Regions from separate parts of the Microbacterium sp. PRC9 genome, predicted to be linked through region 2. Evidence: predicted binding sites of a transcription regulator. Region 2 holds the regulator's gene; each other region holds the start of a gene.

Region 1 (2,266 bases), on a different contig from region 2:
GCGAGCGCGTGTCCGAACGGACGGGCGTGAGCGCAGGCGAAGTCGCAGGCTCATAACGATCTCCTCGCGCGAGGCCCGATCGGCCCGAGACTGGGCTCCATGCGACGCCTCGCCTCTTCGATCGTCGCGGCCGCACTGATTCTCGCGCTCACTGGCTGCACATCGTTTCCGATCCCGTTCGCGTGCCCCGCGATCGGCTACAGCAGCGCCGCATCGATCCAGCTGTCAGCACCCACAGCCGGGCTGAGCCTTGAGCTCTGCAGCGGGGAGGATTGCACACCGGGGCCCGTCGAGGAACCAGTCGAGGTCGGATCCACGGCGACACCTCTCGCAACCGGGATATTCGGCCTCGAAGGCGACAGCATCGCTGGGTGGACCGCAACACTGCTCGACTCCCCCGCGCTGATGGGATACCGCGTCTCTGACGCCGCCGGGGCGATCGTCCAGGAGAGCATCCTCGACCTCGACTGGGTACGCATCGACGGCACCGAACAGTGCGGCGGCAATCGGCACGCCGACGTCGTCATCGAGCTGTAGCTCCCGTGAGCACAGGTCGAATGCGGGGCCAGCGAGCTTCGCGTGGACGTCAGCGCATCAGCTCAAAGCGTCGCGCGAGGCCATGTCGCGCTTATCAAGGAAGGCCGCAACTTCGTCGGCGTTGAGCATGCTGTGTCGTGTGCACGCGCTGGATGCGGACGACACGGTAACTGTCAAGGGCGGCCGCCGACTCCACACGCTGGAAGCTCGCGACGCGGCGCCGAGCCTCCCGGCGGCCCGGTTCGACGGCGTCGACACGCGGTTCGGCCTGGAGGGCATATGAGCTTCTCCCCCGCCGAGAGGTTTTCGAGCGGCGGATCCACCGTAGCGGCGCGGTCGGCGTGAGGATCGCTGGAGGCGCGATCAGACGTCTTATCTTCGATCAACCTTCACGTCAGATCTATGCAGGATCGAAGATAAGTACTAAACTCGACTCATGGAAGCCTTCTCGCCGACCGTTGAACATGTGGGCCATGCGTTCGTGCTCAGGGAGTTGTTCGGGGACGCGGAGTCAGCGCAGTTCGAGATGAACCGGCGTGCGTCGCGGCAGAGCGAGCATCTCGCCGAGGTGCTCGACTTCGCGCGCGCACATCCTGAGCTGTACGTGAACGTGGACTTCGATCCGCGCCTCGCCGGAAGGTTTCCATCGCTCGGCGGCGATGCCACGCTGGCGGAGCGGTGCGCAGCTCTCGAGGCGTCTTCGCGGCTGCGGCTCACGGAGGGCGAAGTGCGGTCGTCGGCGGCCGTGGCGCAACGGGCGCTCGCGCAACTCCCCCGCGTTTGGCAGGCCGCGCGCGATGGGCTGATATCGATCGCGCACGTGAAGGCCGTACTCGCCCAGTTGCCGCTCATCGAGAGTGTCCCCGATGCGAGCGGCGGGTTCGATGAGCTGATGCGCGATATTGCCGTGTCGTCCACTGTCAGCGGCACCCGCCGGCAAGCTCGCCTGGTCGCCGACCGGCTGACGGCGTGCACCCGCACGCAGCGGCACGTAGCCGCCTTCGCTCGACGCACGGTGTACGTCGAGGACGTCGCCGACGGCATGTCGTGGGTATACGCGATGGTCACAACAGATCGTGCACACGCTTTCGACCGCGAACTCTCGCTGACGGCGAAGCAGATGCCTGCGGTCCAGCGCGACGGTCGCACGACAGGGCAGATCCGTGCGGATCTGTTCGCTGACATGTTGATCGGCGGCGACGTCACTCGAGTGAAGTCGAAGGTGCTCGTGACCGTTCCTCTCGACCGGCTCGTTCCCGCGGCGAGGGCGAGCGTGCGCCTCCCGGCGATCTCCACCGAGGTGGCGGGTCTGGATCTGAACAGTGACTGCCTGATCCCCGGAATCGGAGCGATCGACGATGCCACCGCCCGGCAGATGCTGCTCGACGCCGGCGCATTCACGAGGGTGATCACCGACCCGGTGACCGGCGTCATCCTCGACATGGACCGGCGAGCCCGCAAGGCCACCCGTGCGCAACGAGAGTGGCTGGCTCTGGTGCATGGCACGTGCGCACGCGACGGCTGCGACCGCCTCGCGATCGACGGAGACATCGATCACCACTGCGCCTATCACGGTCCTGATCGCGGCGAAACCGACATCGCGAACCTCGATCCGCTGTGCGACCCCGACCACGCGCTGAAAGACACCACGCTGCTGCGACATCAGAGGCGGGCGGACGGCAGCATCGAGGTCGAGTTCCCCAGCGGGCATCACACCACGAACCCGTTC
Region 2 (2,266 bases):
CACGGGTGAGACCGTGACCGAGATAGTCGGCGAAGCCTTCCCGCAGTGCGGTGAACTCCCGGTCGGGATAGCGGTTGACGTCGCGCAGTGCGAGTGCGATCGAGTCCAGGATGTCGTCGGCGACCTCGCCCGGAACCGGATGCGTGTTCTCGTTGACGTTCAGGGCGACCGGAAGGGGCGCCTGCGGGGCGCCGTAGGGCTTCTGCCCCCGGAGATCGGCGCGTAGGGGGAGATCTTCGAGACGTGCACTCACCCATCCCATGGTAGGCCCGCCCATCGGGGCGCTCTCGCCGCGTGACGCCGCGCGACGCGCCGTGCGATCAGCGATCGTACGCTGCGGGGATCGCGAGGCGCTGGCCCGCCTGGACGAGGACGGTGTCGAGGGCGTTCAGCCGCACGAGCTCGTCGACCACGTCGCGCGGGTCGAGGTCGGGGGCGACCTCCTCCGCGATCGTCCACAGCGATTCGCCGAGCGCGACGGTCACGGTGGTGAACGAACCGGCAGGAGCGCCCGCGTCGCGCGAGGCGAGCGCCGCGCCGCCGCCGAGCACCGCGACGCTCAGGGCGATCACGGCCGGAAGAGCGGCGAGGACGGCGAGCACGCGGCGACCGCGCACTGTCAACCGCAGACGCGTGGATCGCTGGGCCACGGCGCGCGTGGCGCGCTGGGCTGCGGCGCCGGCGGCGCGGGCCGGCGACGGGACGGACGTCGTGAAGTCGATCGCGGTCATGCTCATCTCCTCCTGATGGGGAGAGATTCGCATTCTCCACTCGGCGGGGAGCGGGGAATGCGAACCTCTCTTCCGAAGCTATCTTCGAGTCTGTAGGATGTCAATACCGGATTCCGACGTCGATCTCTCGAACGCGACACGCGGCGAGGTTGCCACCTCAACGCATGCGATCCGGATACGGTTTCGATACGAGAACCCCACCACGGGCCTCCGACATTCGAAGAAACAGCGCTCGGCGGCCGAGCGCAGGACGGAGCCGGAAGATGAGCGACGCGGCCGGGCGAGAGAAGCCCCAGACCCGCCGGCGCAAGAGCCTGAGCGACAAGCAGCTCGCGATCCTCGAAGTGATCCAGCGCTCGATCGCCCGTCACGGCTACCCGCCCAGCATGCGCGAGATCGGCGATGCCGTCGGGCTCAAGTCGCTGTCGAGCGTGACGCACCAGCTCAACCAGCTCGAGCTCAGCGGCTACCTGCGGCGCGACGCCGGGAAGACCCGCGCCATGGAGGTCCTCATCGACCTGCCCGGCACCGCCACCGAGAGCCCCGCGGACGCCGCGCCATCGGTCGGCGACGCGGCACTGGTTCCGCTGGTCGGCCGCATCGCCGCGGGCGTCCCCATCACGGCCGAGCAGCAGGTGGAGGAGATCTTCCCGCTCCCGCGCCAGCTCGTCGGCAAGGGCGACCTGTTCATGCTCAAGGTGTCCGGCGAGTCGATGATCGACGCCGCCATCTGCGACGGCGACTGGGTCGTGGTGCGATCGCAGGCCACCGCCGACAACGGTGACATCGTCGCCGCGATGCTCGACGGCGAGGCGACCGTGAAGACGTTCCGTCAGCGCGACGGCCACACCTGGCTCCTCCCCCGCAACTCCGCGTTCGAGCCGATCCTGGGCGACGACGCCACGGTGCTGGGCAAGGTCGTCGCGGTGCTGCGCGCGGTCTGAATCCCCTGTTCGAGCGCGGCCACGCCGATCTCGTCGACATTTCGTTCACGCACAGTTCGACACCAACTGGTGCGCCGGGTGGCGGTGGATCACGGCCAAGCGCTATAAGGGGGGAATGACCGACGTCACCGCCGCGGACGACACCACCGCGCTTCGCGCCCGCCTCGACGCCCTCGAGGCCGAGAACGCCCGACTGCGCGCCGGATCGCCGCCGCCGGCACCTCCTTCCGAGAAGGCGCACGGCAACCGCTGGCGGGCGTTCCTGTCTGCTTTGTGCATCGTCATCGCGACGATCTTGGTGCCCGTCTCGATCGTCGCGGCATGGGCGCGGGTCGAACTGGTCGACGAGACCCGGTTCGTGGAGACCTTCGCCCCGCTCGCCGAGGATCCGCAGGTGCAGGCGCTCGTGGCCGACCAGGTCACCACGGCGATCGAGGACTCGCTCGACCTCGAGGGCCTGACGAACGACCTGTTCGACGGCATCCAGCAGCTCGATCTGCCGCCGCGGGCTCTCGCCGCGCTCGATCTGCTGCGGGCACCGGCCACCCAAGGTCTGCAGAACCTCGTCGACACGACCGTGACGCGTCTGGT
Region 3 (2,266 bases), on a different contig from region 2:
GCGCGACGAACATCGACACGGCGAGGCCGAGCGACTGCAGGAGGGCGACGGCGAGGCCGTCGACCCGGGATGCCGCGGTGTACGCGGCGACCGCGTCCGCGCCGAGCTCGTTCAGCGCGACCTGCACCGAGAGGGTTCCGATCGCGATGATCGAGGCCTGGAAGCCCATCGGCAGACCGAGGCGGAGGTGCTCCGCGAGCTCGGCCCTGCTGACACGCCAGTCGCCGCGGCGGACGTGGAGCACCGGCATCCGTCGCCGTACGAACTCGAGGCAGAGCAGCACCGAGATCGCCTGCGACACCACCGTCGCGAGCGCCGCCCCGCCCACGCCCCAGCCGAGCGGGCCGACCATGACGATGACGAGCGCGACGTTGAGCACGCACGCGAGCGTGAGGAAGACGAGCGGCGTGCGCGAGTCGCCGATGGCCCGGATGATCGCCGACAGGTAGTTGAAGAACATCATCGCGCCGGCGCCGAGGAAGCTGATCTGGGCGAAGACGATGGCGTCGTCCATGAGTTCAGCGGGCGTCTGTAGCAGCTCGAGCAGGGGCGCCGTCAGCAGCGGTGCGCCGACGGTGAGCAGGAGCGTGCAGATGCCGGTGAGGATCGTGCCCGACGCGACGGAACGGCGCACCGCGGCGTAGTCGCGCGCCCCGAAAGCCTGCGCCGTCGGGATCGCGAAGCCCGATGTGAGACCCCACGCGAACCCGAGCAGCAGGAACAGCATGCTGCCCGTCGCGCCCACCGCGGCCAGCGCGTCGACGCCGAGCTGGCGCCCCACGACGACGGCGTCGACGAAGTGGTACAGCTGCTGCACCACGTTGCCGATCAGCAGCGGGACGGAGAACAGGAGGATGACGCGCCAGGGGCGGCCCGTCGTCAGGGCGGTGGTCATGAGGGCGGCTCTTGAACGAGAAGACGAGGAGGGGGACGGATGCCGCGCCCGCAGGCGACGGAGAGGTGCCGAGTGGCAGCAGCCAGTGTATCGAATCGATTCGGAAGCGCCATCCTCAGCTCGGGCTCTTGCGCAAAACCTCGCGCGCCCCACCCGGGCAGCCCGCCTGGGTGACTCGTATTTTTGTTCGTATTTGAACTTCCTTCTCGTGGTGAGATTGGCTACGATATAGATCAGAGATTCGAAGATCGGGTGGGCCCGTTCAGGGCGTTTGGGGGGAGCGGTTCGGCCGCGGGCAGGTGTTGAGGCATATGCGCGTGACGCGCGGGAATCTCGGCCCACTCCTCCCTGACTGCGAGCCTCATGTCTGCGAATTCCGACCCCGGTGCTGACGGCGTCGCGCCCGAGTTCTTCCGGGTCGTGCGGCTGGTCGATGCGTTCGAGGCGGGGCGGAAGCGTCGATCGATGGACGATGCGGCAGAGATCCGGGTGCTGGCGGATGCTGCGGCCGCGGTCGCCGGGCCGGCCGATGCGACCCCGGAGCGCGCGCGGCGGGCGGAGCTGGACCGGCGTGCGCTGGTCGCCGATCTGGCGACGTCGACCCGGGTGTCGGAATGGACCGTGAACCGGCTGCTGTCGGAGGCCGCCGATCTGTGTGAGCGTTTCGCCGGGGGCGTGGAGGCGCTCGAGCGCGGGGAGATCTCCAGGCCGCACCTCTCGGTGATCCACGACGCCGGCGCCTCGATCGTCGACGACACCGCGCGAGCCGAGTTCGTCGGCCTGGCGCTCGAGCGCGCCGCGAACCTGACACCGGGACGCCTGGCCGCGGTGCTGCGGGTGATCGCCGAACGCTTCTTGGAGCGAACCCTCGAGGAGCGCCACAAAGAAGCAGCCGCCGGGCGTCGCATCGAAGTGGTCGATCTGCCCGACGAGATGGCCGCGCTGACGGCGATCATGCCGGCGACGCTGGCGCACGGCATCGAGGACCGCCTCACGCAGCAGGCCCGCTCGGTCATCACCGCACGGGGCAACGGCGAGAGTGACGGCGACGGCGACGGCGACGGCGACGGCGACGGCGACGGCGAAAGCCTCGACGATCACGTCGAGATCGACGAGCGCACGATGGACCAGCTCCGCGTCGACATCTTCACCGACACCCTGCTCACCGCCGGACCTGAGGACTGCGTCGCCGGCACCGGCCTCCGCGCGATCCGCGCCACCGTCCAGGTCACCATCCCGGTGCTCACCATGACCGGCGCATCCACCGAGCCCGCCCTGCTCGCCGGCTACGGCCCGATCGACCCCGACACCGCCCGGATCCTCGCCGCCGGCGCCGTCGGCTGGGAACGTGTGATGACCTCCCCGGTCACG

What was found. The regulator LexA, encoded in region 2, represses DNA repair genes until DNA is damaged. The targets are predictions, from matches to a motif close to TCGAACANNTGTTCGA.
Region 1: the regulator LexA is predicted to act here: its motif matches at 948-963, upstream of Q9R33_RS14380 (DUF222 domain-containing protein).
Region 3: the regulator LexA is predicted to act here: its motif matches at 1,125-1,140, upstream of Q9R33_RS08985 (DUF222 domain-containing protein).

The regions. Positions count from the first base shown of each region.
Region 1 is NZ_JAUZUR010000006.1:119,515-121,780, reverse strand. Features, by position in the region: gene Q9R33_RS14390 (hypothetical protein) at 1-56, shown strand, start outside; gene Q9R33_RS14385 (hypothetical protein) at 100-537, shown strand; gene Q9R33_RS14380 (DUF222 domain-containing protein) at 974-2,266, shown strand, end outside.
Region 2 is NZ_JAUZUR010000007.1:268,275-270,540, reverse strand. Features, by position in the region: gene Q9R33_RS17125 (histidinol-phosphate transaminase) at 1-253, opposite strand, end outside; gene Q9R33_RS17120 (LysM peptidoglycan-binding domain-containing protein) at 321-731, opposite strand; gene lexA (transcriptional repressor LexA) at 995-1,675, shown strand; gene Q9R33_RS17110 (hypothetical protein) at 1,791-2,266, shown strand, end outside.
Region 3 is NZ_JAUZUR010000003.1:473,692-475,957, reverse strand. Features, by position in the region: gene Q9R33_RS08990 (MATE family efflux transporter) at 1-895, opposite strand, end outside; gene Q9R33_RS08985 (DUF222 domain-containing protein) at 1,259-2,266, shown strand, end outside.